Regions from separate parts of the Paenibacillus sp. FSL R5-0928 genome, predicted to be linked through region 2. Evidence: a T-box and tRNA genes for the amino acid it is inferred to sense, from the RefSeq annotation. Region 2 holds a T-box; the other holds one or more tRNA genes.
The links. The T-box of region 2 lies ahead of pheS (phenylalanine--tRNA ligase subunit alpha). A T-box ahead of a tRNA ligase gene usually reads a tRNA of that ligase, here a tRNA-Phe.
Positions count from the first base shown of each region.

Region 1: it encodes a tRNA-Phe, which carries the amino acid that the T-box ahead of pheS (phenylalanine--tRNA ligase subunit alpha) is inferred to sense. The anticodon was not compared.

Region 1 is NZ_CP150225.1:6,212,163-6,227,335, forward strand. Features, by position in the region: gene MKZ16_RS28000 (ABC transporter ATP-binding protein) at 1-291, opposite strand, end outside; gene MKZ16_RS28005 (BMP family ABC transporter substrate-binding protein) at 409-1,548, opposite strand; gene MKZ16_RS28010 (AraC family transcriptional regulator) at 1,878-2,633, shown strand; tRNA gene MKZ16_RS28015 (tRNA-Leu) at 2,771-2,849, opposite strand; tRNA gene MKZ16_RS28020 (tRNA-Cys) at 2,864-2,937, opposite strand; tRNA gene MKZ16_RS28025 (tRNA-Gly) at 2,948-3,022, opposite strand; tRNA gene MKZ16_RS28030 (tRNA-Gln) at 3,029-3,103, opposite strand; tRNA gene MKZ16_RS28035 (tRNA-His) at 3,123-3,198, opposite strand; tRNA gene MKZ16_RS28040 (tRNA-His) at 3,243-3,318, opposite strand; tRNA gene MKZ16_RS28045 (tRNA-Trp) at 3,342-3,415, opposite strand; tRNA gene MKZ16_RS28050 (tRNA-Tyr) at 3,422-3,507, opposite strand; tRNA gene MKZ16_RS28055 (tRNA-Thr) at 3,513-3,588, opposite strand; tRNA gene MKZ16_RS28060 (tRNA-Phe) at 3,617-3,692, opposite strand; tRNA gene MKZ16_RS28065 (tRNA-Asp) at 3,703-3,780, opposite strand; tRNA gene MKZ16_RS28070 (tRNA-Met) at 3,806-3,882, opposite strand; tRNA gene MKZ16_RS28075 (tRNA-Val) at 3,900-3,975, opposite strand; tRNA gene MKZ16_RS28080 (tRNA-Glu) at 4,031-4,105, opposite strand; tRNA gene MKZ16_RS28085 (tRNA-Ser) at 4,124-4,216, opposite strand; tRNA gene MKZ16_RS28090 (tRNA-Asn) at 4,220-4,295, opposite strand; rRNA gene MKZ16_RS28095 (23S ribosomal RNA) at 4,357-7,282, opposite strand; rRNA gene MKZ16_RS28100 (16S ribosomal RNA) at 7,515-9,072, opposite strand; gene MKZ16_RS28105 (nucleotidyltransferase-like protein) at 9,499-10,377, opposite strand; gene MKZ16_RS28110 (DUF2614 family zinc ribbon-containing protein) at 10,505-10,870, shown strand; gene MKZ16_RS28115 (glycosyl hydrolase family 18 protein) at 10,988-12,709, opposite strand; gene perR (peroxide-responsive transcriptional repressor PerR) at 12,920-13,351, opposite strand; gene MKZ16_RS28125 (DUF4097 family beta strand repeat-containing protein) at 13,478-15,173, opposite strand, start outside.
Region 2 is NZ_CP150225.1:1,954,111-1,969,283, reverse strand. Features, by position in the region: gene MKZ16_RS08400 (cupredoxin domain-containing protein) at 1-238, shown strand, start outside; gene MKZ16_RS08395 (hypothetical protein) at 377-2,467, opposite strand; gene pheT (phenylalanine--tRNA ligase subunit beta) at 2,667-5,111, opposite strand; gene pheS (phenylalanine--tRNA ligase subunit alpha) at 5,294-6,328, opposite strand; T-box leader at 6,389-6,674, opposite strand; gene MKZ16_RS08380 (sensor domain-containing diguanylate cyclase) at 7,258-8,877, shown strand; gene pulA (type I pullulanase) at 8,941-11,328, opposite strand; gene ptsP (phosphoenolpyruvate--protein phosphotransferase) at 11,708-13,420, opposite strand; gene MKZ16_RS08365 (HPr family phosphocarrier protein) at 13,413-13,688, opposite strand; gene ptsG (glucose-specific PTS transporter subunit IIBC) at 13,787-15,173, opposite strand, start outside.

The DNA of each region.
Region 1 (15,173 bases), 2.9 Mb from region 2:
CGTAAAAGAAGGTACCAACATGAAATGCTGATGGACCATGCCGATGCCTCTATCAATGGCGTCCTGAGCGGATTGCAGCTTTACTTTTTCACCCTTGATATAGATCTCGCCTTCACTTGGCTCTTCCATGCCGAACATAATCTTCATTAAAGTCGATTTACCAGCACCGTTCTCACCTGCAATCGCATGTATTTCTCCCTCACGTAAAGAAAAATGCACGTCTTTATTTGCAACGACGCCATTGGGATATACCTTGGTAATTCCCCGCATTTCCAGCAGAGCTTTGTACATAGGTCTCAACGCCTTTCAACTTGGAGGTCTGCAAAAATATACAGCTGGAATTCCCCTGACTAGAAGAATCTCCAACTGTAGGTTTAACTCTATAGAGCTGATCTTAAGATTTAAAGCTTAAGGCTTAACTGCGTTACGAATAGCTTCTACCTCTGCGGTTTCCATCCCCATCGCATTATCCACTTTAATTTCTTTATTGATCAGCTTTTGCTTCACTTCTTCAGCCTTGGCCTGAAGATCAGCCGGGAATACATTTTTATAAATATCATTCTCAGCAATACCTACACCATCATCTACAAAGCTCAACACATCACGTTTGCCCATTTCTAGCGTACCCTCTTGCAATCTCTTCACTGCACCTAGAATAGCCGTATCAATCTTTTTAATAGATGAAGTAACGATTAGATTTGCTTTTTCACTATCCGTATCGTTAATCAACATTGCCTGATCGGAGTCTACACCGATTGCATATTTTTTCTTCTCTTTAGCTGCGTCAAAGATCCCAAGACCTGTACCCCCAGCCACGTTAAAAATAACATCCACACCGGAGTTATATTGAATTAGAGACAGCTCCTTACCTTTTGCCGGGTTAACAAAATCACCAGCGTACGACACAGCCACTTTTACATCAGGATCAACGTACTGAGCACCTTGAATGTAGCCGACCAAGAAAGCATTAATCCCCGGAATATCCATACCGCCCACAAACCCAATCACATTCTCAGGGGTAGCATTCGGCATATCCGATTGTGTAGCTAATGCTGCTACGGCACCTGCCAAGAAAGATACTTCATTTGTCGCATAAGACATGTTGTACATGTTATCTGGTGCTTCATCGATGTCGGTATCATAATTAATGAATTTTTTGTCTGGATACAATTCTGCCGTTGCATTAAACATCTCTGTAATTTCAGAACCGCCAGAAATAATTACATCCCAATCCTCGGAAGCGATATCGTTAAATGTAGGCTCCCATTTCGTTTTATCAACGCCCATTTCAACAACCTTTGTTACTGCACCTAGTTCATCCTTAACCTTTTGCAAGCCGTTATTAGCGGAATCAAAAAATGATTTATCCCCAAGTGTCCCCGGAATCAGCAATACAACCTTGAGTTTATCCCCTGAACCTTTTTCTCCACCCTCAGCAGCGTTTGATCCAGTATTCGCAGAAGAACCGTTATTGGACGTGTTATTCCCACATGCTGTGACCAGAACCATCACCATTAATAACAACAAAGAAAGAACTTTTTTATTCATTACTCTATTCCACCCCTAATTTTAGTTGGTTAGTAATCCGGCAGAATCCCCATCTTCACCCATTGTATAATTCACGGTTCAAATGGAAATTCTCTTTTTTCCAAATAAAGTATCATTAAAAGTAATAAATTTAACGTTTAGGCTCAAAAATAGCAATAAAAATACCATTATTATTAATAATCCGCTTTATTTCCGAACGAGATGGCCAGTCAGGTTGCGAACTTTCGGATTTATTGATACGATCATAACAAATATTATTAAAAATAATTATATGATTTCGGTCATAGTTTTGTACGATTCGGCTAAAACATAAGTATTGGAGGATCATCATGGATCGTGTTCTATATATTGTAAGTGCCACACATGAGCTAAATACTTATATCCCTCCACACCAGCATGAATGCTACGAACTGGTCTATTATTTACAGGGGGTAGGGACAACCAATGTTGGCCCACGAAGTTACCATTTTCGCTCCTCTTCTTTCGCGCTTGTGCCACCCAATCATAAACATGACGAGCACCACCGTGAGGATGCAAATGTATTATTTGTAGGCTTCCACTCGGAACACCCTAATATGAGTAATCTGCTCGGCGTATATGAAGATGATAAAGATCAAACCGTTCTTCAAATCCTGCTGCGAATGAAAGCAGAGTTTACACGCAAGCAAGACGGATTCTCTGAGCTTCTAAACCTACAAATGAGCGAGATTACCGTCCATCTTATGAGGCTTCTTAGTGCCTCTGGATATCAATCCCCATCAGAAGATCGAGTACAATATGTCCTTAATTATATGAATGAGCATTATCGCCATAAATTGTCCGTCGAAACACTATCAGAAATGTCCGGATATAGCTACGATCGTTTTCGCCATCTATTTAAAGAACGTTTCGGGTCCTCACCCCTGCGGTATTTGCTGTTAAAACGCCTGGAGTATGCAAAATCTCTATTACGTCATACTCAGATGCAAATCTCTGAAGTATCTGCTGCTGCAGGTTTTGTGAACGATGCCCAATTCTGCAATATGTTTAAACGAGAAATAGGTCATACCCCGCGAGCATTCCGCATTAATAATCAATCAGGTTAATCACTAATCAGATTAAAAAAAGCCGTTGAAATAGAGAAACTCCTCTATTCAACGGCTTAATCCTGTAAAACTAAGAACATAAAGAAAAAAGGTTAGTAAGATTGCTTATAAAAGCATTCTTACTAACCTTTTTAAGATACCGGCGAGAGGACTCGAACCTCCACGGTTTCCCACTCGATTTTGAGTCGAGCGCGTCTGCCATTCCGCCACGCCGGCACATATGAACTAAATGGAGGCGCCACCCAGATTTGAACTGGGGATAAAGCTTTTGCAGAGCTTTGCCTTACCACTTGGCTATGGCGCCATGTAAATTTTGGAGCGGACGACGGGAATCGAACCCGCGACCCTCGCCTTGGCAAGGCGATGCTCTACCGCTGAGCCACGTCCGCATAAAATGGCTGGGGATATAGGATTCGAACCTATGAGTGACGGAGTCAAAGTCCGTTGCCTTACCGCTTGGCTAATCCCCAATAACATTTTAAAGTAAAATGGGGCGACTGATGGGTCTCGAACCCACGAATGCCGGAACCACAATCCGGTGCGTTAACCCCTTCGCCACAGTCGCCATATTAAGTTGATATTGTTGCCATTATTCATTTTTAAAGAAAATGGGGCGGCCGATGGGTCTCGAACCCACGAATGCCGGAACCACAATCCGGTGCGTTAACCCCTTCGCCACGGCCGCCATATTAAACTTTAGAAAGAACTTGGCAGGGGCAGCAGGAATTGAACCCACACCAACGGTTTTGGAGACCGTTGTTCTACCTTTAAACTATGCCCCTAAAAACTGGTGGAGGATGATGGATTCGAACCACCGAACACTTACGTGAGCAGATTTACAGTCTGATGCGTTTGGCCACTTCGCTAATCCTCCAAGGATGGTGCCGGCGAGAGGACTTGAACCCCCAACCTACTGATTACAAGTCAGTTGCTCTACCAATTGAGCTACACCGGCATGGCACTCATTCTTTTGTGATGATAAATGGTGGCTCGGGACGGAATCGAACCGCCGACACGAGGATTTTCAGTCCTCTGCTCTACCGACTGAGCTACCGAGCCATGATGAAAATGGCGGAACCGACGGGATTCGAACCCGCGATCTCCTGCGTGACAGGCAGGCATGTTAGGCCAACTACACCACGGTTCCAAAAGATATAATTGCTTAAGTTAATTGGTTGCGGGGGCAGGATTTGAACCTGCGGCCTTCGGGTTATGAGCCCGACGAGCTACCGGGCTGCTCCACCCCGCGTCAGTAAAAATATGTTATGGTGGAGGCTGAGGGGATCGAACCCCCGACCCTCTGCTTGTAAGGCAGATGCTCTCCCAGCTGAGCTAAGCCTCCATAAACAACAATTGTTATTGTACCAAAGTCCACTAGGATAAATCAAGTGAAAATTTGGTGACCCGTATGGGATTCGAACCCATGTTACCTCCGTGAAAGGGAGGTGTCTTAACCCCTTGACCAACGGGCCATACTAATTAAAAATTTGTGGCGGAGAGAGAGGGATTCGAACCCTCGAGACGCTTGTGGCGCCTACACGATTTCCAATCGTGCTCCTTCGGCCAAACTCGGACACCTCTCCATATGGCTCCCCGAACAGGACTCGAACCTGTGACAACTCGATTAACAGTCGAGTGCTCTACCAACTGAGCTATCAGGGAATATTCATACCAAGCTTAATCGCCTGAAAACTGAATCCGAAACGAATCTGCATTCTAAGTATAGGATAAGCCCTCGACCGATTAGTATTGGTCAGCTCCATGCATTGCTGCACTTCCACCTCCAACCTATCTACCTCGTCGTCTTCAAGGGGTCTTACTAATTGGGAAATCTCATCTTGAGGGGGGCTTCACGCTTAGATGCTTTCAGCGCTTATCCCGTCCGTACGTAGCTACCCAGCCATGCTCCTGGCGGAACAACTGGTGCACCAGCGGTACGTCCATCCCGGTCCTCTCGTACTAAGGACAGCTCCTCTCAAATTTCCTGCGCCCACGACAGATAGGGACCGAACTGTCTCACGACGTTCTGAACCCAGCTCGCGTACCGCTTTAATGGGCGAACAGCCCAACCCTTGGGACCTACTTCAGCCCCAGGATGCGATGAGCCGACATCGAGGTGCCAAACCTCCCCGTCGATGTGGACTCTTGGGGGAGATAAGCCTGTTATCCCCAGGGTAGCTTTTATCCGTTGAGCGATGGCCCTTCCATGCGGTACCACCGGATCACTAAGTCCGACTTTCGTCCCTGCTCGACTTGTAGGTCTCGCAGTCAAGCTCCCTTATGCCTTTGCACTCTGCGAATGATTTCCAACCATTCTGAGGGAACCTTGGAACGCCTCCGTTACTCTTTAGGAGGCGACCGCCCCAGTCAAACTGCCCGCCTGACACGGTCCCCGTACCCGATAAGGGTACTAGGTTAGAACCTAGATACGATCAGGGTGGTATCCCAACGGCGCCTCCACCGAAGCTTGCGCTCCGATTTCTACGGCTCCCACCTATCCTGTACAGATCGTACCCAAATTCAATATCAAGCTGCAGTAAAGCTCCATGGGGTCTTTCCGTCTTGTCGCGGGTAACCTGCATCTTCACAGGTATTAAAATTTCACCGGATCTCTCGTTGAGACAGCGCCCAAGTCGTTACGCCATTCGTGCGGGTCAGAATTTACCTGACAAGGAATTTCGCTACCTTAGGACCGTTATAGTTACGGCCGCCGTTTACTGGGGCTTCGGTTCATAGCTTCGGGTTACCCCTAACCACTCCCCTTAACCTTCCAGCACCGGGCAGGCGTCAGCCCGTATACTTCGCCTTGCGGCTTCGCACAGACCTGTGTTTTTGCTAAACAGTCGCTTGGGCCTTTTCACTGCGGCCCCCTCGTGCTATTCACACTACCGGGGCACCCCTTCTCCCGAAGTTACGGGGTCATTTTGCCGAGTTCCTTAACGAGAGTTCTTCCGCGCGCCTTAGAATTCTCTTCTCGCCTACCTGTGTCGGTTTGCGGTACGGGCACCTTCTCCTGGCTAGAGGCTTTTCTTGGCAGTGTGAGATCATGACCTTCGCTACTATAATTTTCGCTCCCCATCACAGCCCAGCCTTAATGATGTGCGGATTTGCCTACACATCAGCCTCACTGCTTAGACGGACATCCATCAGTCCGCGTCACTACCCTCCTGCGTCACCCCATCGCTCATAGCGGATTACGGTGGTACAGTAATTTCAAACTGTTGTCCTTCGACTACGCCTTTCGGCCTCGCCTTAGGTCCCGACTTACCCTGAGCGGACGAGCCTTCCTCAGGAAACCTTGGGCTTTCGGCGGATCAGATTCTCACTGATCTTTTCGTTACTCATACCGGCATTCTCACTTGTGTAGTGTCCAGCGCTCTTTTCAGTACACCTTCAACCCCTACACAACGCTCCCCTACCCCAGATACATAGTATCTAGCCATAGCTTCGGTGGTGTGTTTAGCCCCGTTACATTTTCGGCGCAGAGTCACTCGACCAGTGAGCTATTACGCACTCTTTCAATGGTGGCTGCTTCTAAGCCAACATCCTGGTTGTCTGTGCAACTCCACATCCTTTCCCACTTAACACACACTTGGGGACCTTAGCTGATGGTCTGGGCTGTTTCCCTTTTGACAATGGATCTTAGCACTCACTGTCTGACTCCCGGCAATAAGTATATGGCATTCGGAGTTTGACTGAGCTTGGTAATCCTTGCGGACCCCGCACCCAATCAGTGCTCTACCTCCACTACTCTTATACCGAGGCTAGCCCTAAAGCTATTTCGGGGAGAACCAGCTATCTCCGAGTTCGATTGGAATTTCTCCGCTACCCCCACCTCATCCCCGCACTTTTCAACGTACGTGGGTTCGGGCCTCCAGTGCGTGTTACCGCACCTTCACCCTGGACAGGGGTAGATCACACGGTTTCGGGTCTACGTCCACATACTAAATCGCCCTATTCAGACTCGCTTTCGCTGCGGCTCCACCTTCTCGGCTTAACCTTGCATGTTAAACGTAACTCGCCGGTTCATTCTACAAAAGGCACGCCATCACCCATAGATCGGGCTCTGACTTTTTGTAAGCACACGGTTTCAGGTTCTATTTCACTCCCCTTCCGGGGTGCTTTTCACCTTTCCCTCACGGTACTGTTTCACTATCGGTCGCCAGGTAGTATTTAGCCTTAGCAGATGGTCCTGCTGGATTCATACGGGGTTTCACGTGCCCCGCACTACTCGGGATCCGTCTCGGAGAGAACACAGTTTAGGTTACAGGGCTTTTACCTCTATCGCGGGCCTTTCCAGACCTCTTCACCTACCATATTCCTTTGTAACTCCATGTGAGACGTCCCACAACCCCTAAGAGCAAGCTCTTAGGTTTAGGCTGTTCCGCGTTCGCTCGCCGCTACTGACGGAATCACTATTGTTTTCTCTTCCTCAGGGTACTTAGATGTTTCAGTTCCCCTGGTCTGCCTCTACACACCCTATGTATTCAGGTATGAGTAACTGCGAATTACCACAGCTGGGTTTCCCCATTCGGACACCCCCGGATCAAAGCTTGCTTACAGCTCCCCGAGGCAGTTTCGTTGTTCGCCACGTCCTTCGTCGGCTCCTGGCGCCTAGGCATCCTCCGTGTGCTCTTATTAGCTTAACCTTGATTCTTCCGAAGAAAAATCTCACTAATAACATTTACTTGTTTGCACAAGTTGCTAAAAGATGTTCTAAAACGCAAATTCGTTTCGGTATCCAGTTTTCAAGGATCAAGTCTTACTTGAGAGCTTAAACTCTCAAAACTGAGCAACGAGTGAGTAACAGGCCTAAACCTGAGTTTTGGAAGCTAAGCTTCCGATTTGAATGTCCTCATTGCAGAGAACGATTCTCCATAGAAAGGAGGTGATCCAGCCGCACCTTCCGATACGGCTACCTTGTTACGACTTCACCCCAATCATCTACCCCACCTTCGGCGGCTGGCTCCCTTGCGGGTTACCCCACCGACTTCGGGTGTTGTAAACTCTCGTGGTGTGACGGGCGGTGTGTACAAGACCCGGGAACGTATTCACCGCGGCATGCTGATCCGCGATTACTAGCAATTCCGACTTCATGCAGGCGAGTTGCAGCCTGCAATCCGAACTGAGACCGGCTTTGATGGGATTGGCTCCACCTCGCGGCTTCGCTTCCCGTTGTACCGGCCATTGTAGTACGTGTGTAGCCCAGGTCATAAGGGGCATGATGATTTGACGTCATCCCCACCTTCCTCCGGTTTGTCACCGGCAGTCACTCTAGAGTGCCCAGCATTACCTGCTGGCAACTAAAGTTAAGGGTTGCGCTCGTTGCGGGACTTAACCCAACATCTCACGACACGAGCTGACGACAACCATGCACCACCTGTCTCCTCTGTCCCGAAGGCCGCTGCTATCTCTAGCAGATTCAGAGGGATGTCAAGACCTGGTAAGGTTCTTCGCGTTGCTTCGAATTAAACCACATACTCCACTGCTTGTGCGGGTCCCCGTCAATTCCTTTGAGTTTCAGTCTTGCGACCGTACTCCCCAGGCGGAGTGCTTACTGTGTTAACTTCGGCACCAAGGGTATCGAAACCCCTAACACCTAGCACTCATCGTTTACGGCGTGGACTACCAGGGTATCTAATCCTGTTTGCTCCCCACGCTTTCGCGCCTCAGCGTCAGTTACAGCCCAGAAAGTCGCCTTCGCCACTGGTGTTCCTCCACATATCTACGCATTTCACCGCTACACGTGGAATTCCACTTTCCTCTTCTGTACTCAAGCCACCCAGTTTCCAGTGCGACCTCAGGTTGAGCCCAAGGTTTAAACACCAGACTTAAATAGCCGCCTGCGCGCGCTTTACGCCCAATAATTCCGGACAACGCTTGCCCCCTACGTATTACCGCGGCTGCTGGCACGTAGTTAGCCGGGGCTTTCTTCTCAGGTACCGTCACTCCGGTAGCAGTTACTCTACCGGACGTTCTTCCCTGGCAACAGAGCTTTACGATCCGAAAACCTTCATCACTCACGCGGCGTTGCTCCGTCAGGCTTTCGCCCATTGCGGAAGATTCCCTACTGCTGCCTCCCGTAGGAGTCTGGGCCGTGTCTCAGTCCCAGTGTGGCCGTTCACCCTCTCAGGTCGGCTACGCATCGTCGCCTTGGTGGGCCGTTACCCCACCAACTAGCTAATGCGCCGCAGGCCCATCCCTCAGTGACAGATTGCTCCGTCTTTCATTCTTCTCTCAGGAGAAAAAAGAAATTATCCGGTATTAGCTACCGTTTCCGGTAGTTATCCCAGTCTGAAGGGCAGGTTGCCTACGTGTTACTCACCCGTCCGCCGCTAAGTTACTTTGAAAGCAAGCTTTCAAAGTAACTCCGCTCGACTTGCATGTATTAGGCACGCCGCCAGCGTTCGTCCTGAGCCAGGATCAAACTCTCCAATTAGTATTGAAAAGAGCGATATGCTCATTTTGAAACATCTGACGAGAAAATTAATTCTCTAATTTTGGATTTCACTTACGTGATTTCCTACTCACTCGTTGTTCAGTTTTCAAAGATCAAGCCGTTTATTTCGTCGATGTGTTGTTCAGCAGCGACCTTTATAATATATCACAGCACCCTCGTTTTAGTCAACCTTTTTTTTAATTTCTTTTTTCGGTTGTCTTTCGAATGTTTTCGAAAGCACATCTCTGTGTCAGAGGGACGAGTTATAATTTAACACATGAACAAGGAAAGAGTCAACCATTAATTTTTCTGAATAAATATGAGCGTTTCATATTAGTAAACAAATAAAAAAGAGAGTGCTCAGCCTCTCCCTATCCTTGCTCATCTCTCTATAATTAAACATCTTCTACTGTATCTAATTCATCTCTATAATGTATAGCGGATCGCATGCCCTTCTCCCTCGTGAACATCAGCCCAAGATGTAATCTCTCGGATTAGCGAACGAGAAACCAGCTTTCGTAAAACAAGGGGTAGTTCAGACTCTAATTGACTCAGACCTGAATGCTGCAGTAATTCTTTAATGCTCCATGCTTCCTTACGGCTATTCAAAATATTAAAGAGCAATAGACAACAGTCCGTCATTTTGGACATAATCCCAAATTCACATGCAAGAAGCACAAGCTCCACACGTTGCTCTAAGGTCTCAGTACTGACCGTTAACTCCTCATAAAGTTTATGAACAGAGGTATTCATGCTTTTAACCTGCTCCCAAATAGCTGGCTCGGGGAAAGCACCCACTTCACTCACTTCTATTCTTGCCCAATGATATAAGGCTATCAATACACAGTTGTAAGCATCCATAATAAAGCCAGCCTCTATATAGCGCTTGGATTTCACATACATATGCAAAAAGCGGGCAAACTCCATAAATGCGACCCGTTCCTTGATCGGTCCTTCAAATTGCAATATCTCGCTGCGCATTTCCTCGAGTATTCCCTTGGGGTCCCAGATCACTTCCCCCCTCATCAAACTGATAAGAAGTTCGTTATTATCCCCTGCCATAACAGCCTGCTCCAAAGCAAATAGGCCGATATGGACTGACTGGGTCCGTTGGTCACCGGCAATGGTATGGCGAACAATATGCTCTCTATCCTGTTCTTCATGCAATACTAACACTATCATATCAAAATCTTGAAGAAGTGCGCTTTGAAACGGAATATCCCCATTCTGCCGCAAAACGACCGCTCCTAAAACATTCTCATCAAACGTTTCTCCACTCAACAAAGTTACATTGGACAGTTCCATGCTTCCCTCCATTAAATTTGGCGATTTTGCGTCCAGTCAGTTATAATTCAGTTATAATTATTATTCTACATATGAAAGACAGTTCCTTCTGGACAACCCAACTATATTTAGTTAGGAGCAAACACTCATGAAGTTTAAAACGGCTAAGATCAACGCTTTTCGCACATGGGGATTACTGCTCACAATGCTCGGAATGGGACTTATGGTTTTGGGTACAGCGGGCATCGTGTTTTGGGGCTCAACTGGAAAAGTATTCGCTGGAATCGGTCTTGTAATCGGTTTAATCTCAATGATGGCAAGTCTTGCAATCTATTTCTGGGCTGGGATGCTGTCAACTAGCGCAGTCCAACTGGAATGCCCTGAATGTCACAAGCTGACCAAAATGCTGGGCAAAACAGACCGCTGTATGTTCTGCCATACCATCCTTACTATGGATCCAGCTGAGGCCAATATTACTGCGGAACAACTTAAGAGTCAGCAGCTTAATCAATAAAACACATCTTACAGAAGCTTATTACTAGCGATTTATAATGCAATCAAACATTTGCTTAATACAACAAAGGGGCCCCTATATTGGGAGCCCCTTTGTTTATTATGAATGAAATAATAATTACTTATGAATCCCTTGTAATGCCTCCCACGCAGACAGATTACTAAAGCTGCGATTCCATGAACCGATGCCACCAAGCCCTAAAGACTTAGCAAGCTCAACTCTAGCTTTTAAAGAAACTTTGTCTTCGATCCATATTTTTTTAAGAGCGCCATCTTCCTTATACTCAACGTAATTCTGCCCAGCTGCCTTATCAAAGGTTGGGGTTAGCTTCTTCTCTTTAATAATTTTTTCAACGGCATTCATACTAACCGATTTAGAGCTTACTTTGGTCTTGCCATCCACCTGGGCCTCAGTCCAAATTCTAGTATACAGTGGAATCCCTAGAATCAGCTTCTCAGGCGGCACATCGTCTTCCTCTATGATCCGGCTTAACGAGCTTTCTACCCACGGCAGAGACGCAACAGAGCCCGCTACAGGACTAGCAGCCCAATGCTCGTCATAAGCCATAACAATAAGATAATCAACTACTGAATTAAGAGCCCTACGATCAAGGAATGCTGACCACATCTCACTGTTGGATTTAGGGGTTACGTCTATGGAGACGATTAAGTTTTTGGCTTGAGCCATAGGTTTTAGCTCTCGCATAAATTGTGTAACATTCTCCCCGTCTTTCGTATATACATTCTCAAAGTCAATATTAATTCCATCCAGCTTGTATAAATCTGAATACTCGAGGATCTGTACGATCGCGTTCATCCGCTTCTCATAGCTCGACAATGCCTCAGTGGTTATGTCTGGTTCAAAGCTATTGCTGAGCAGCCCCCATACTTCCAAACCGCGCTCATGGGCCCACTGCACATACGTACTATCAGCCTGACTGCGCACATTCCCATCACCATCTATGATACTGAACCAAGTCGGGCTAGCCACGTTAACGCCCGGTAGCTCACCGAATGTACTTGGGTCAGGTTTGCGTTGATAAACAGCTTCCCAATACAAATTCACTGACTTCCCTTTCCAGCTTCGTTCTGCCCGTGAGGGAGTGGTGCTTTTGGGTTCCACTGTCTTTTGACCGTCCGAGATAATATCACTGGCCTTGGCATAACCCGCATAACCGCTGCTTAACTGCACATACAGCCAGTCCTCATTTTCCTTATTCCAAATACTCACGATGGCACCTGGGGACATATCGGCCACGATGGGTGCGTGAATCGACGCTTCGCTGCGAAGAGCGACTGTCTTATCACCTGCTTCACCTTTCACTTTCCCCAGCGGTACAGTCTCCCCTGCTGTCATTAACAGCACAGCCCCGGTAGTCGTATCCTCTTGAATCTCAAACCCATACAGGTCTTCTAAAACATCCGCAGGAAGATAAGTTATCTTTTCCTTAACTTCTGGTGCCAGCCGCAGCTGCAGCGGACGATTGTTCAGACTAGCATCGGTTTTATCCTCTTGCATATATAGAAGTTCACTTTCCGTTGATAGGATGACCGATTTAGTCTTTTCTTCATAACGAATAGAGGAGTCCACATGTTCCTGCAGTAATGGTAGAGGTAAAAGCATGCTATCACCGGTCCCTGATGCGGAATATCCTGTTACTTCTCCTTTTACGAAGATAGGATGTTCTAGGCCTTTCCAGTCTGGATCGATGTGCTGGCGATTTGGCAATACAAAAAACACAACCCAATAAGCTGCTGCTGCAATGAGCAAAAGTCCAAAAAAGCGTCGGAAAAGACCTCCGCGCTTTTTGACGCGTTTCTGTCTATATCTTCTGTCCAAAATATATCCTCCAAATATTAGATGATTTTAAGTTAAGTCTAACAATACGATTATAACATCCACTTGGTTCCGGATAACCAGTATAAGTTAGTCATTTTCACTATATTTTGTTATTTTGAAAAAAATAAAAACGTGAGTCCTCCGCTTTCGGATTTCACACGTTTATTGTGTAGCTTGGCTATACGCCCTTAAGTACAGTAGTATTCTGTCTTATTGTTGCTTCTCTCTGCAACATTTGCAAACTCCATGCAATTCCATACGCAAACCCGTAATTTTGAAGCCCGTTTCCTGCTCTGCATGTATCTCAACATCATGAAGCGAAGGATAACTAAAATCTTCAATCTTACCGCATAGCTGACAGATGACATGATAATGATCAGATACATTGGCATCAAAACGACTGGAACTATCCCCGTAGGTCAACTCGCGAACCATGCCGGCTTCCATAAACATCTTGAGATTATTATATACAGTTGCAACGCTCATGCTCGGAAATTTCGGCTCTAGCGCCCGGTATATATCGTCAGCTGTAGGATGATTCATTGCTTCCATCAAATACGTAAGAATCGCATGACGCTGGGGCGTTATACGGACACCTGTTGTCTTTAATTGTTCCAGTGCATGTTGTACTCCACTCCCCATTACTGTCACCGCCTTTTGAATTTAAAAATAAAAGAAGTACTTCTTAAGATTGTAAGACTGGTTTTTCAATGTTGTCAACGAAGTCTATACATTATATTTATTATTATATAAGAAAAATTACTTTTTTCAATATTTCCTAACATTTAGATTGCTATTTCCTTCAACATGAAGCTTGAACTCACCGGTCCCCACTTCACCTGATACTTTTTTCTTATCAATTGTAAGTTCAGGCAAATCTGAAGTAATATCACCATATCCACTGGAACCATTCACTGTATAGTTGCTTAACACTGGCAAATACAATTGAATATCACCAACTGCGCTATAAATATCCCAGTCTCCAGCGACATCTGAAGAGCGAACATCAATGGTACCATTTAGAGATTCGGCATGTAGCTTGGATCTGGCTCCATCAACCTCTAAATTACCGTTTTTAGTAGTAATATCGATATCATTGCTATTTCCGATCGCACTAATATTGCCGACAGCCGTCGATAATTTCAAAGCACCGGTAACATCCCAAGCATTCATATTGCCTCCGCTCGTTGTTAAATCAACGCTGCCTTGAACAGATCTGGCACGGACAGCTCCATTCAGTGTTTTTCCCTTAACATTACCAAAGATACGATGAAGGATCAGCTCTCCATTCCCCGTTTCCAGAGAAATGTCTTCAATGGCTTCTACATTCTGCAATGTGATCCCGCCATTCATGGTGCGAACATCGAGGTTAAAGCGGCGATCCTCCGGCAAGTAAATGTCTAAATCCATGCGTGGCTGGCGTTTGCCGGATTCTCCATAAGCCTTGCTATTTGAGGTTATTTTTATGTTGGGCCCTTCAACGACGTCCACAAAGGACTGTTCTGAAATAGCTTCAGCCATCGGCCCATCCAACTGATCTACCCAAACTGTCGTCGTAATTTGAATATCATCCACTGGAGCGCGATGCAATAAAATATCACCATTAATACTATCAATAGATATTTTGGCTGTATTTAATTCCACCGGAACAATTAGCGGGGCTTTCTGATATTTGCTGCCTTTAGCCTCACCATAGTCCACTGCTGCTGCCGTCAGGTTTAGACTGACATTTTTCCATAGATATAAATAATGTTCTTGCTCTGCAACAATAAATACACTCGCAGCTAGCAATATAGCGGATAAAAGCCCACGTAAATCCAATCTGATTCTGGTTCCCTTGGCTGAACGGTTAGAGAAGATAAACATCAGCAGGAACTCAATCCCCCATAACACCGGGATGACTGGCCACCACTTCAAGAGCAGGAGCATATAGTCAGTTCCCTCTCTCCAATCCAAAAACAAAGGAACAGAAATAGCTATCAGCAATACAGAAGCCGTATATCTTCCTACGCGCCGCTTGCGAGGTTCATTGTCTTTACGCTGCACAACTGCTCTGGCAATTTCTCTAGCTCCTATAAATAAGCCACCGCATACTAAAATGACAGATACGGCCATTTCAGCATAATGTTCAATAAAGAACTGGAGCCATGTTGGTTTTTGCCGGAACAGAATAAGCAGGGCTCCCCCTAATAGCAGTATGAGCCCAAAGGATATCCCAGGCTCGCTGACGATACTACGACGCTTAGGAGCCACATTTGCTTTGGTCACAGGGATATCAAGCTCATGATCCTCTGGGAAGCGAAGAAGCCTATCCGCTGATTGCAATACGTCATACACGTTATAAAAATAGATCGCCGGAATAATGAGCGCAAGTAAAATAAGTAGTGGAACATTAATCTGCATCCCGATGGATGAGAAATACAATAAAGCTGAGATATCCAAAAGAATTAGAAAGATGAAGGTG
Region 2 (15,173 bases):
GAATTACAGCTTTGATCAGGAAGAATATCATCTAAAAAAGGGTGTACCCGTCAAAATCATTTTTAAAAATGATGACGGCAATCACGGTATCCTTATTCCTGAGTTCGAGCTGCAGCTTAATGAAAAAAAATCCTCAAAGGTGATCGTACCAGAGGAAGCTGGAACTTTCGAAATGACCTGTTCCATTATGTGTGGCTCCGGACATAGCGGAATGAGAGCTACTATCATCGTGGAATAGATTACACATAAACAGCCGATTATTAGGGATTCTCCCTGATATCGGCTGTTTTTTTAATCTGAGCTCATTAATAAAGAGTGCTGACCCGAGATAGATCTCTCTACTCATCAGGTCAGCCCTCTTACTTGCATCCGGCATTCAACTGTCCTGCTCGATCAGTTGAATCCATTCATTATATTCATTTTGCAGCTTGGCATATTCCTCTTTAAGGTTACGATGCTCGTCCGTAAGCTTGTCAAGCTCTTCCTGACGCATTTCAAACTGGACCTGCAACAAACGAAGCTGTCCTTGAACCATTTCATAGCTTTCACCAACTTCACCTAACTGCTGAAGCACCTCGCTACGTTCACGATCAATAGCTTCCTGCTTCATCTCAGCCTCGCCGGCTTCCTGCTGCCAAATGTCGATCTCCTCGCGCAGCTTCGCTTCGAGATCCGTCCACTGCAGCTGCCGATCGGATAGCTCCTCGTACTTGTGCTTCCAAGAAGCTCCGTACGCCTCTGCTTCCTTCAGCACTTCCTGTTGCTCAGCAACAGTAGCAGCGGCTTCACGACTAGCTTCAGACAGCTCTTCTAAGCGTCGTGTTGCCTCTTCGCCTTCTTCCTGCAGCAGTTGATATCTTTCCTGCAGGCGTTCTCCTTCTTGCAGTACATCATCGTATTGAGCAATCAATTCCTCATAACGCACACGAAGCGCAGACAGCTCCTTCTGAACCTGCACACCTTGCTCCCGAAGTGCCGCTGTTTCGCGTTCTGCATCTGTACGAAGCTGAACCTCCTGATCCAGCTGCTGTACTAATCCATCGGCTTGCCCACGTAGCGTGTCGATCTCTTTCTGAAGCAACACGGATTTCTCCTCAGACTCCAGCAGATTCATTTCCAGTTCACCAATATCTTCCATACGTTTATCCGAAAGCTCCTGCCAGTTAGCCGCCTCTGCTGCTGATCCCGCAAGTTCTTCCTGAACACGGTGCAGATTCTCACTCGTCTCCTGTAGAGACGCTCTTAGCTCTGTCGCTTCATTCTGTGACTGTTGATAACGCTGGCGTAACTCTTCCAGCTCCTCATTCAACAGTGTGCCCAGCTCAGTAGCCGTGCGCAGCTCTTCACTGAGCTGTTCTTCACGTTTAACAATCGCTTCATATTGTCCAAGCAGCGTCTGTCTTGCATCTCGCTCACTCTTAAGACTGGCTTCAGCCGCCCGTAATCTGGACTGAAGTTGCCCGGTCCCACCACGAAGCTCCGCCAGCTGTTTCTCCAGCTCTTGAATGCTTTGCTTATGTCTATGCTCTTGAGTGCCTTGTGACTGCCGCAGTTCCTTATTCTTGGTTTGCTCCCGCTGCAGTGCTTCACGTTCTTCCGCCAGCTCTTTGCCCAACTTCGCTTTGGTACTCTCAAGCTCTTTACCTAAGGTCAACTTGGTATCCTCAAGCTCCTTACCCAGCGTCAATCTGGTATCTTCGAGTTCTTTACCTAATGTAGACTTGGTAACCTCAAGCTCTTCCTCCAGTGTTGACTTGGTCTCGGTCAGCTCAAGCTGCAGAGCAGACAGCGTGTCTGTCTTCTCCTTGGTCAGCGTCTCTCGGATGTTCTCCAGCTCTTGCAGATGAGCAGCCTTCTGCTCCTCCAGCTGCTGCAAGCGGATGGCTTCCGCCTTCGCCAGTTCCTGCCGCTGTTGTTCACGACTAGCTGCCCGCTCTTCTTCGTAGCTTGTCCGCAGTTCTTGCAGCTCTATCTCGCGCTCAAGCAATTCTTCTTCCAGCTTCTTGCGTGCAACTTCCACAGCTTGCACTGCCTCCTGAAGCTGCTCCGCATGTACCTTGCGTTCATTCTCCTGAATCTCCAAATGCCGCTTACGTTCTTCCTCAGCAGCAGCAATCAGTCGCCCAGCCTCTTCTTTGGCCGCAGCTTCAAGTCGCTCAATTTCTTCTTGCCGCTCCCGCTGTACCTCCAGCAGGCGAGATACTTCCAATCGCAGTTCACTGCGTTCACCTGTCATCATGTTTAGTTCATTTTTGAAGTCCTGAACCTGAATAGCCTGCTCCGCCATATGTACAGCTGCAAGCACCGCTATACGCGGTGTGTCCAGTCTGGTGTGAGATTTAGAAATCGTGCGCATATGTTCATCAACATAACGGGCCACTTGTTTCATATATTCAGTACTGCTTCCGACGAGTTTATAGGAAGTTCCGTATATCTCCACGGCGACACGTGTCCGGTCCATAGCCACAGTTGTGCCCTCCTTTGTATGTGTGCGGATTCTAAGCTAGTTTCACTTCTTCTATTGTAGCTTTTTTGGTAAGCATTTGGCAAAATCCCTAATATTCAATAGATTATGGCTGATATTCTCCGCTTTGCACTCTACCTAGAAAAAACCGCAGCGAATCTCAGTTTCTAAATGGATTCGCTGCGGCTTTACACAATTCCTGCTACTTTCTTAATTCTGCACCAAAAGTTTGTTGAAGAGATGCTAATACCTTCTCATGCACCTCTCCTACTTCTTCATCAGTCAGTGTATGTTCACTATGACGATACAGCAGTGAGATCGCGATGCTCTTCTTTCCACTCTCCAGCTTACCGCCAGTGTACACGTCAAATACCTGTACGGACTGGAGCAAAGTACCTCCGTTATCACGGATGGAAGCCAGCAGATCGCCCGCTGGTACAGCGGAATCCACGACCACAGCAATATCCCGTTCCATTCCCGGGAAACGCGGAAGCTCATTATATTGCAAACGGCTTTGCGCACTTTCATATAACGGCTGCAATAAAATTTCTGCCGCATAAGTATCCACCAGATCCAGCTGTCTTTGCAGATCCGGATGAATCTGCCCCATCGTTCCGATCTTCACACGGCCCTCGTTCCCGAGTAAATATACCGATGCGGAACGCCCAGGATGAAATCCTTCTGGGCTGTCTCCCACATAGACGATTTTATCAGTCAGCCCTAAATGAGCAAATACCGTTTCCAGCGCACCCTTCAAATCAAAGAAGTCCACAGGCTGTGCCGAAACATTCCATTGCTTCACTGTTAAGCTTCCGCTAAGCAACAGCCCCAGCACTGGCAGTTCGCGTGGTTGGCGAGTCAGCTGTTCTTCATCCGTGAAGAAGACGTTGCCGATTTCAAACAATGCCAAGTCGCTTTGACGACGATTGGTATTGTAGCTGGCAATATCCAATAGTTGCGGAAGAAGGCTGGTACGCAGTACGCTGCGTTCTTCACTCATCGGCATAGCCAGCTTCACCGCTACTGCTCCTTCTGATAACGCAGGGAACATTGTGCTTTGTTGCGGCTGGATGAAGGAGTAACCCATCACCTCTTGGTAACCGCCATGTGACAATAAGCGGCGCAGTTCACGACGGAGCGCTTGCTTGTGAGTTAGTGCTCCTGGCGTTGTAATTCCTTCAATTAGAGTCGTTGGAATATTGTCATATCCGTACAGGCGGGCAATTTCTTCAATAAGATCAACATCATAGCTGATATCGCCACGTCTGGTTGGGACTTGAACTTCAACCAGCCCTTGTGCGGTATCTCCGCATTTGAAGTGTAGACGGCCAAACAATGTCTTCACTTCCAGCAAGGACAAATCCGTTCCCAGATAACGATTCAGTTTCTCTAAGGACAAGGTGAGAACCTTCTCTTGAACAGCGTCAGTTCCTGCTTGCACGATGCCTTCATGGACCGATCCGCCAGCATAACGTGCAATCAGCACTGCTGCACGGTTCAATGCAGGAATAACTGCACTTGGATCCACTTCCTTCTCGAAACGAAGGGAGGCTTCAGAGCGAAGTCCCAATTGACGCGAGGTTTTACGAATCGTACCACCATCAAACTTAGCAGATTCCAGAACAAGGTTTACCGTCTCAGCAGTAACCTCTGTATCCCGTCCACCCATTACTCCGGCCAGACCTACAGCTTTAACTCCATCAGCGATAACGAGCATTTGCGGCTCTAGCTTACGCTCTTGACCGTCAAGTGTAACCAAAACTTCACCTTCATGGGCAAGACGAACGCCGAGTTCTCCACCTTGCACTTTATCTGCATCAAAAGCATGCAGCGGCTGTCCATATTCCAGCATCACGTAATTGGTAATGTCCACGATATTATTAATTGGACGAACCCCAGCAGCCATCAGACGATTCTGAATCCACAGCGGTGATGGTGCAGGTTTAACACCTGCAATATAACGAACTGCATAATGGCTGCAGTATTCTTCATCTTCAATCTTGACGGAAATGGAATCCGCAGCAGGACCACTGATCTCAATAATTTCGCTTTTTGGATCAGGCAATTTAACTTCACGCCCAAGAATCGCACTTACTTCATAAGCAGCACCAATCATACTGAGGCAATCCGAACGGTTCGGAGTCAGATCGAATTCCAGAATCTCGTCATCTAAGCCGAGGACCTTGGAAATATCCTGACCAATCTCTGTCCCTTCAGGCAGCACAAGAATACCTTCTTGTTGCTCTTTTGGAAGCAATTTATCATTCAGTCCCAATTCTTTGGCCGAGCAGATCATCCCTTGCGATAGGACGCCGCGCAGCTTGGCTTTTTTGATATCCAGTCCTGGCAGCTTAGCACCGACCAGTGCTACAGGTACAGTTTGACCTGCAGCTACATTTTTTGCGCCGCAGACGATTTGTAGATCCTCATCTTGGCCCGCATCCACGATACATACGTTCAGCTTGTCGGCATCAGGATGTTTTTCCTTTGATTTCACATAGCCGGTTACGATGCCGGAAATGCCTTTATTGCGGCGCTCTACGCCGTCAATCTCAATGCCGGCAGCGGTAATCTTCTCCGCTAGCTGTTCGGCGGTTACTCCTTCAATCGATGTATAATCAGCCAACCATCCGGTTGATACTTTCATATCCGCTCACTTCCTTTATGTTTCAGATGTATTTATTTCACTGTCGTTCGTGCTGCTTCCTGTGGGAGAACGGATGAAGTGCACTCAATTTCAGCTACACACTATTAAGGACGGTCCCTACAAGGAAATCAGATGCTCCAAAACCCATTCTCCAGCCACTATCAGCCAGCGCACCACAATAACTAAACGCCCTTGAACTGCTTCACAAAACTCATATCATTACTATAGAAATGACGGATGTCATCGATGCCGTATTTAAGCATTGCAATCCGCTCTACACCCATTCCGAAGGCGAAGCCGCTGTATTCAGCAGGATCATAGCCACCCATTTTCAGTACATTCGGGTGTACCATACCTGCGCCAAGGATTTCTAACCATCCACTTTGCTTGCATAGTCTGCAGCCATCGCCACCACATTTGAAGCAGCTTACGTCTACTTCAACACTTGGCTCCGTGAATGGGAAAAAGCTCGGACGAAGACGAATGCCTGTATTCGGTCCAAACATCTCCTGCACAAATTGTTGCAGGGTGCCCTTCAGATCACTCATTCGAATGTTACTTCCAATGACCAAACCTTCGATTTGGTGGAACTGGAAGGAATGCGTTGCATCATCATCATCACGGCGGAATACTTTACCCGGACAGATGATTTTAACAGGAGCTTCACCGTTCATAGCCTGCATAGTACGAATCTGTACTGGCGAGGTTTGAGTGCGCATTAGCAGGTCATCTGTTAAATAGAAAGAATCCTGCATATCACGTGCCGGGTGATTCTTAGGCAGATTTAGAGCTTCAAAGTTATAATAATCGGTCTCCACTTCCGGACCTTCAGCTACACGGTAGCCCATGCCGATAAAAATATCCTCAATCTCCTGTACGACTCTGCTAAGCGGGTGAATGCCCCCTTGCTGTAAACGGCGACCCGGTAAGGTTACGTCTACTTTTTCAGCCTGCAAACGTTGCTGGGTTTCCTGCTCTTGAAAAGCCTCCTGCTTCGCGCCGATAATCTCCTCAATAGCACTGCGAACCTGATTCGCCACTTGCCCGATTACCGGACGCTCCTCAGCACTAAGTCCTCCCATACCGCGCAGAACCTCTGTAAGCTCACCTTTTTTACCGAGATACTTCACTCTTAAATCATTTAGTACCTGCGGATCCATAACCTCCTGCAGCTTAGCCAGCGCTTCAACCTTCAATGCTTCCAACTTCTCTTTCATGGCCGTGTACAGCCCCCTTCAATCATTGTCTAGTTCAACAAAAAAAGGCCTTTCCTCCCGGTAAGGGACGAAAAGACCGTGGTACCACCCTTGTTAGACAAGCTGATCTGTTCCCCTTAAGAGCTTCATTCCCTCTTTTGGCTGGACAGATACCTATCTCACTTTATACAGAAATAACGGTCTGTGACCGGTATCCCCTACCCTTCCCTATTAGACAGCTTAAGGAATTCAGGGAACTGCTCCGGAGTGAACTTCGACAGCTCTGCTTCTTAGAAACGCTCTCAATCCGCGGCGTCTCCTCCCTGTAAGTCAGGCACTGTGTACTCTTCTCCATCACTGCATTTCACAATTCATGCTAATTGTCAGGTATCTCTTTACTACAAGAGATATGTCTCTTTATTATATGCAAAATCTGTCGTTTTGACAAGCTGGATTGGCATCGGGGCGGGCAGGCGTGATTTTTGGAATGATGCCTGCGAACAAAGCCGCACGACTTCACCCCATTCACGCACTGCGTAACGAATAATGAATGATTAGCTTTCCTGTAGTCATTATGACTAAGGGCAGTTTTTTTCAGCAGCTGTAAGCCGTATCATTTATGATCGAGTGGGGTAATAGGATCCATCGGTTTGAATATAGATAATTCAATAGGCCCATACATTAAACTTTAAATTTTGTCTTTTGGATTATTATGAGTAAAGATTGCTCTATAAGCAGCACGTCCTATATACTTGATATACTAGAAACTACCATTTACTCACACGTACACTTTCCTATGTTTTCCCACTATGTATACAACACCTCTTTTATTCCCAAAAGCACCTTCAAACATCAGTGACTGAGTTAAATTACGCCTGACCATAGATTGACTTCTGCAGGTTCTACTTAAGCAGCAATAGATTTACTTAATCATCTTATACAGGGAGAAGATGACTGTGGCAGGGTTCTTCGAATTCAAGGTAACACGCAAACTATTCTATGTCTTCGCTGCAATCTCCGTCCTTCTGGTCGGGATCAGCGTGTCCTCGCTACTCTATTTAAATCACACTATTAATAGATTGTCAGATTCTCTTTATGATGATATATATCAGAACTCTAAGCTCATACTGAGCGCCGATCGTGATCTGCATCAAGCTGCTGTAGCCTTGCAAATCGCAATGGGTCCAAACCTAACAGCCGCGGAAGGTGAACAGTTCACTACGGAGTTTATAGATAATAATCTTCAAGCGCAGGAACGAATAAGTCTAGCAAGAGCAAATATCAACGCTATAAAAAAACCTTACAGTGATATGAAACAAAGTGGAATTATCCTTTCCGAATTAAAAAACGAGCTGCGCTCCTTCGAAACTACCATTGTCATGTGGAAAAATTCAGGGCATACGCTAATAACGGAACGGACGAAGAGTAGCTGGAATCCGGATTCATATTCTGCGCTCACCCTAAACTCGCAATTCAATGAAGCTAGAGCACATCTCGATCAAGCAGAGGACTTGATTGGCAACTACGCCTTGCAAGTAACGGACGGTTTTAAGGATAAAAAAAGCGCTTTGTTCTCCCTATATTCGCTCCTCTTACTTGTGTTTCTCCTGGTCATTATTTACCTTGGACGCAAAATCATCTGGCTCCAGAATGAAATGCTGGAAGAACAAACACTTTATCAGCTAATCGGTGAAACCATGTCTGATTTCATTATTTTGACGGATCCTAACGGGTTGATTCTATACGCTTCCCCCTCACACTCCAGTATTCTAGGCTATGTGCCTAAAAAAGGAGATCCGTTATCCAACTACATACGTGAACCGGAGATTGCCTGGGCTAAATTAAAGAGCGTGGTTCAGGGAACCCCGCGCATTTCAGAACTGCGCATGCGCGGAGCAGAAGGCCAATGGGTATGGCTTGAAACTAAGGTGTCACCTGTTCTCGGCAGCCGTAAATTCCCAGCACAATTCATGCTGTTATCTCGAGAAATTACCCAGCGAAAACAATACGAAGAACGACTACATAAGCTAGCCTTCTATGATCATTTAACAGCGATTCCCAACAGGGCTCATTTCAAAATGTATATGGAGAACCTTATCACACAACCCGGAGAACGGAAGCAAAAAATTGCACTGGCCCTGCTGGATTGTGACAGATTCAAGCAGCTAAATGATACCTTAGGCCATCTGGCTGGAGACGAATTTCTTCAGCTGCTCTCCCGTGAACTTCAGCATACAGTCAAAGGAATAGGTCAGGCCTTCCGGATCGGCGGAGATGAATTCGCAGTTGTACTGCATCGATTCACTTCTCCAGAGATGCTTGATGAAACGCTGCAGCGGTTACTTAAACTGTTCAATAAGTCTTGGTCTGTTGATAACGGGTCCAGCTTCCACACCTCCGCGAGTATCGGAGTAGCTTTATTTCCTGAACATGGAAGCAGTATCAATGAACTGCTGCGTGCCGCCGATTTGGCGATGTACCGCTCCAAAGACCATGGTGGCAATAAAGCCAATCTTTACTATGAGCTTGTGGACGAAGAGTTTGCTGACCAGACCATTGTAAAACCATAAAACCAAATAAAAAGCTGTCTCAGGATACAATCAACCCTGAAACAGCTTTTTTTTGTATTGCCACTAACTGCTTAACCGAAGATGATCCTCTGAAATTCCATCAATCTCCTGTTCACGATCCCGGACTAAGACCTTGGTTAACTCTCCATTCGTAGAACAATCAATGAAGCGGTCTCCGTCTCCATCTTTTTCTTCCCAATCATTAAGCCGCAAAATATATCCAATTGATTGGGTATCTGGCAGCACTTCGATGCGGGCTACTGCACGCCCGTTCTCCATATAACGGAAATCGCATTGTCCATCCTGGATTCCTGTATCCCAAACCCAAAGATTCCAGCCTTGGTAATTCTGATCAGGGCGTTCATAGTGTATTTCGATGATTTTAGAGCGTGGGGCTGGCTCACCACATTCATCATAAAGGACCATCATCGACAACCCTTCCACTTCTACCTCATTGCCTTCGATTCTGCGGATGGCTTCTATCCCGGCACGGGTATGGTCTACTACTATACTCCACCCGTTAGAAATCTCAGGAAGAGCCACCGTCATTCGATCATTATTAGCATTGAAGATAACGGTTATATTGTTCCAAAGATCGCCTCCTGCATGGCCTCTAAGAAGATACGATACTATTCCGCCATCACATCGCAGAAATTCCAACGAACGTTCAATTTCCTGGCGGCCATGCAGACGAAATGCCGGATGTGTGCGCCGCAGCTCGATCAGGCCTTTATAATATTGAAATACGGGCTTAAATACGCTTTTCATATTCCAGCGGATCGAGTTGATCGCGTCACCGCTTCGGTAGCTGTTATGATCTCCAAATTTACTGCGCAGGAGCTCATCTCCAGCATGCAGGAAAGGTATCCCTTGCGATGTCAGAATAATTCCGTTAGCAAGCAAGGAACGACGTACAGTTTCATTACCGAGAATGTTCTCCGGATCTACATTCACGTATGGATTGGCAAGGGCCACTGCATCTTCCAGATCCTCGTTATCCATGTTGGCGATTACCGGAAAATCAGCTTTCTGGCTCCCCCCTTGAACGATAAGCAACTTATCCCATAAATTCAAATTATCATGGGCAGTTACATAGTTCACAGATTCCACAGGCGAGTCCGTAAACTCATGAATTGCTCCTTTAATTCCGGCTGCAATAGCACCTTCTTTGCCATATTCGCCTGTCACGAACCCTCTTCCGAAGCCATCACTATCCCCTTTGATCGCTGAACGAAAGTTATCGTTGAAGACAGCATAACCCTTGCCCCGTTGTACACCTTTTAGCGTTTTAGTGGCCAGCGGAGAATCTCCACCCGTCCAAGGTTCACCGTAAAGCAACAGATTCGGATTCACTTCTAGACGGAGCTCTTCCGTAATCTCCCGCATGGTAACACTGTCCATCAGACCCATCAGATCAAACCGGAAACCATCGATATGATATTCCGCAGCCCAATAAGATAGGGAGTCTTTAATAAATTTACGGACCATCGGACGTTCTGTAGCCAGCTCATTGCCAACCCCGGAGCCATTCGACAAACGTCCCATAAAATCGCGGCGATAGAAATAATCTGGGACAAGCGGCTCAAAAGGTCCATTCTCCACAGCATAAGTGTGGTTGTAAACGACATCCATAATTACCGCGATCCCGCGGCTGTGCAAGGCCTGCACCATCTCTTTAAATTCACGGATCCGCAAGCCAGGATTGGCAGGATCGGTGCTGTAAGATCCTTCAGGTACATTATAATGCTGGGGATCATACCCCCAATTGTAGTCCACATTAGCTATGGAGGAACCCCGATTAACCACCTTCAGCTCATCCACGGTCTGAAAATCAAATACCGGCATCAGATGAACATGGGTAATCCCTAATTCAGCCAGATGATCAATCCCCACTGTATTTCCTGCCGGATCCTTTAATCCAAATTCGGTAAATGCTTTGAATTTACCCTTATAATACATACCAGAGCTCTCATGTGAGGAAAAGTCACGAACATGCAGTTCATAAATCACTGCGTCGGCAGGATGCTGTAACGGAGGCGCTACATCCTGATCCCAATGTTCTGGATTCGTATCCTGCAAATTAACGATTGCCGATCTTAAACCATTAGCTGATACGGCTGTTGCATAAGGATCTACTGCTTCTGTCACATTACCATCTGCAAAAACAGCACGGTACATATAATATTTCCCTTTTAGATCACCTGATAACTTGGTCTGCCAGACTCCGCCATTACTACGCTGCATATATACAATCCGACCACTGTCCACAGCGCTCTTATGTGACTCACTATTCAGTTGATAACCACCTGTTTCGTACAGGACAAGGGACACAGCAAGAGCCGTAGGTGCCCAGACTTTAAAGACACTGTACTCCGTTGAATACGTCAAGCCTAAGTCCTTACCCTCATAGACTTCCATCATCAATTCTGCATTTATATAATTTTTACTCATGAATTAACACCATCCTATGGCTCCCCACCTAACCTGTAGGGTTGCTTATAAGTCCATATATTACCAATTCATTACATATTAATACTTGCACAGCGCTGCAAGTCGGCAAATGGAGTATAAACTTTCTATGGATCCTTACTATTATATGTACGACATATTTATAGGTTTGGGTTCCTTATCGACTTTATGCTCATTACTAATACTATCGGTATAGACATCTGCGCAATAAAGAAAATAAACAGTGAACAGTAAATGAGGTCGAATTAAAGTAAATTATAGATTAAAAAACATAAAAAAGCCGACCTCCAGCCATCGGAAGTCGGCAATAGTAGTTGGAAAACAGTAGAACGCTAAAACGGATTAATGCATGCGTAAAAAGTTACTTAGCGATACTTTGAACAAGTGCAGCTACTTCTTCAGCCGTGCCAAGCTGCAAAGCTTTTGCAGCCAAATCCTTCATGTCGGCAGCCGACAATTTAGAAATTTGACTGCGCGCTGGCAGAATGGAAGTTGCACTCATGCTGAATTCGTCAAGACCAAGACCCAGTAGCAGCGGAATAGCTGTTGCGTCACCAGCCATTTCACCACACATCCCTGTCCATTTACCTTCTGCATGGGCTGCATCAATTACATTTTTGACCAAACGCAGGATGGCTGGATTGTAAGGCTGATACAGGTAAGATACCTGTTCATTCATACGGTCAGCAGCCATTGTATATTGAATAAGATCATTCGTACCGATACTGAAGAAATCAACTTCCTTAGCAAACTGGTCAGCCAGTACAGCAGTTGATGGAATCTCAACCATTATGCCGAGCTGAATGTTGTCTGATACTTCCTTACCTTCTTCCCGAAGCTTAGCTTTCTCTTCGAGCAAAAGATCACGCGCAGCACGGAATTCACCAAGCGTAGCTATCATAGGGAACATAATGCGAAGATCCCCGTGAACACTTGCTCTTAGTAATGCACGTAGTTGAGTACGGAAAATATCCTGACGATCCAAGCACAGACGGATCGCACGGAAACCAAGGAAAGGATTCATTTCCTTCGGAAGGTCCAGATAAGGCAGCTCTTTATCGCCACCGATATCCAGGGTACGTACGACTACCGGCTTACCCTTCATGTTCTCAAGTACAGTACGGTAGGCGTTATATTGGATTTCCTCAGAAGGCAGCTTATCGCGACCCATGTAAAGGAACTCAGTGCGGTACAGACCTACACCTTCGCCACCATTCTCAATTACACCATTCACATCATTTGGTGTACCAATATTGGCAGCTAGCTCAACATGTTTACCGTCTGCTGATACTGTTGGTTCGTCGCGAAGTTTCTTCCATTCTGCGATTTGCAAGTCGTAAGCTTCCTGCTTGCGAGTGTACTCTGCCACTTCAGCTTCGCTAGGATTGATCAGAACGTCCCCATTCAGACCATCGACAATCACCAAATCGCCAGAATTCACTTCGGACAGAACCGTTTTAGTTCCAACAACCGCTGGAATTTCCAAAGAACGTGCCATAATCGCAGAGTGGGAAGTCCGTCCACCAATGTTCGTTGTGAAGCCTTTAACGAACTTACGATTAAGCTGTGCTGTATCCGATGGTGTTAGATCTTGAGCAATCACGATTACTTCTTCACTGATTTCTGCAGGACTTACATAATGAATGCCCAGCAGGTGGTTCAGCAAACGCTTGGTAACATCACGCATGTCAGCTGCACGTTCCTGCAGATAGGCACTCTTCATATTTTCGAACATTTCAATAAATTGTGTAGCCACTTCGTTTAGCGCATAGTCCGCGTTAACCGATTCCTCACGGATTTTATCAATTACGGGATTGATCAGCTCTGGGTCATCAAGAATAAGCAGATGTGATTCGAAAATCTCAGCCTTTTTCTCCCCCAGCTCTGCCAAAGTACGCTCTTTAATCGTTTGCAGCTCCACTCTTGATTTGGCGAGTGCATCATTCAACTTAGCGACTTCTGCTTCAGTATCACTGATACCTGTCTTCGTAATCGTATAATCCGGATGTTTCAGGATAAAAGCACGGGCTACTGCAATCCCTGCTGAAGCCGCGATTCCTGAAATCTTATTCATGGATTTCCCCTAGCCCTTCTTTAATCATTACTTCTTGAAGAGCGTTCAAAGCTTCTGCTTCTTCGCTTCCTTCAGTAATCAAAGACAAAGTATCTCCAGCTTCAAGGCCCAATGACAATACGCCAAGAATGGATTTCAAAGTTACTTTTTTACCTTTAGCTTCTGCAAATGCTTCTGTACCTTTGAATTTTGTCGCTGTATTTACCAAGGCAGTTGCTGGACGTGCGTGAATTCCATCTTCATCGACAATTCTGAATGTTTTTTGCATAATATTATCCAACTCGCTTTCTGTTATTAGAGTATTTTAAATTTATAGTGAAAGCTTCGCTTCCTTGTATGAACAAAGAAGCATCGGCCCTTGCACTTTTACTGAATCGTAATGATGTCTTGGTCTCCTATAGAAACCTTACCCGGCTTCTTCAATGTTACAGAAGAGCCCTCTGGTAAATTCGAGAAAATAACAGGTGAGATTACAGAAGGTGCATGTGCTTTTACATACTCTAAATCCACTTCCATAATCGGTTGCCCAGCCGCTACAAGATCGCCTTCTTCAACTAATACCGTGAAGCCTTGACCTTTAAGCTTAACCGTATTAACCCCAATATGAACGAGCACTTCCTTGCCTCCGTCAGACATAATACCGATGGCATGTTTGCTCGGGAACACGTTAAATACCTTACCGTAAACCGGTGAAGCAATTTTCCCATCTTCGGATAGAAACGCGAAGCCGTCGCCCGTCATTTTTTGGGAGAATACTGGATCTGGCACCTCTGTGATATCCAACAATTCACCGTTTACTGGAGATACGATATCTTCCTTGATAATCGCTTCACCAGCTTCACCTGCCTGTTGTTCTTCTTCTGGCTCTGGAGTAACCACTACTGGAGCTGCTGAAGCCGCAGGTGTCTTTCCGTTAATTACATCTTGAATCTGCGATTTAATCGTATCTGAACGTGTGCCAAAAATCGCTTGAACGTTATTACCCACTTCCAGCACACCTGATGCACCAAGTTTCTTAAGACGGTTCTTGTCTACGCCTGCCTTATCTTTAACTTCAACACGAAGGCGGGTAATACAAGCGTCTAGATGAGTGATGTTTTCTTTACCACCTAGAGCGGACAAAATGTTCCGCGGTAGATCATCACCGGCTCTGGAGACAGACTCCGTATTCACTTCTTCTTCTTCATTCGTATCTTCTTCACGACCCGGTGTCATAAGATTGAATTTCCGAATTACAAACCGGAAGCCGAAGTAATAAATTAAGGCAAGGGCCAGACCTACCGGAATAACCAGCCACCAAGCTGTACGGTTCGGGATAATACCGAAGAGCACAAAATCGATAAAACCACCCGAGAATGTCATGCCGATTTTAACATCAAGAATATGCATAGTCATAAAGGACAGACCTGCAAACACAGCATGTACAGCGAACAGCAATGGAGCCACGAATAGGAACGAGAATTCGAGCGGCTCAGTAATCCCTGTCAAGAACGATGTCAATGCCGCGGAAATCATCAAACTTCCGACGATCTTTTTATTCTGAGGTTTAGCTTCATGATAGATAGCCAAAGCCGCTGCTGGAAGACCAAACATCATGAATGGATATTTACCCGTAGTAAATGTCCCTGCTGTGAAGTCTACTCCATCGCGAAGCTGCTGCATGAAGATCCGTTGGTCACCACGTACCAATTCTCCAGCTTTATCAACGTAGGTACCAAATTCATACCAGAATGGAGAGTAGAAAATGTGATGC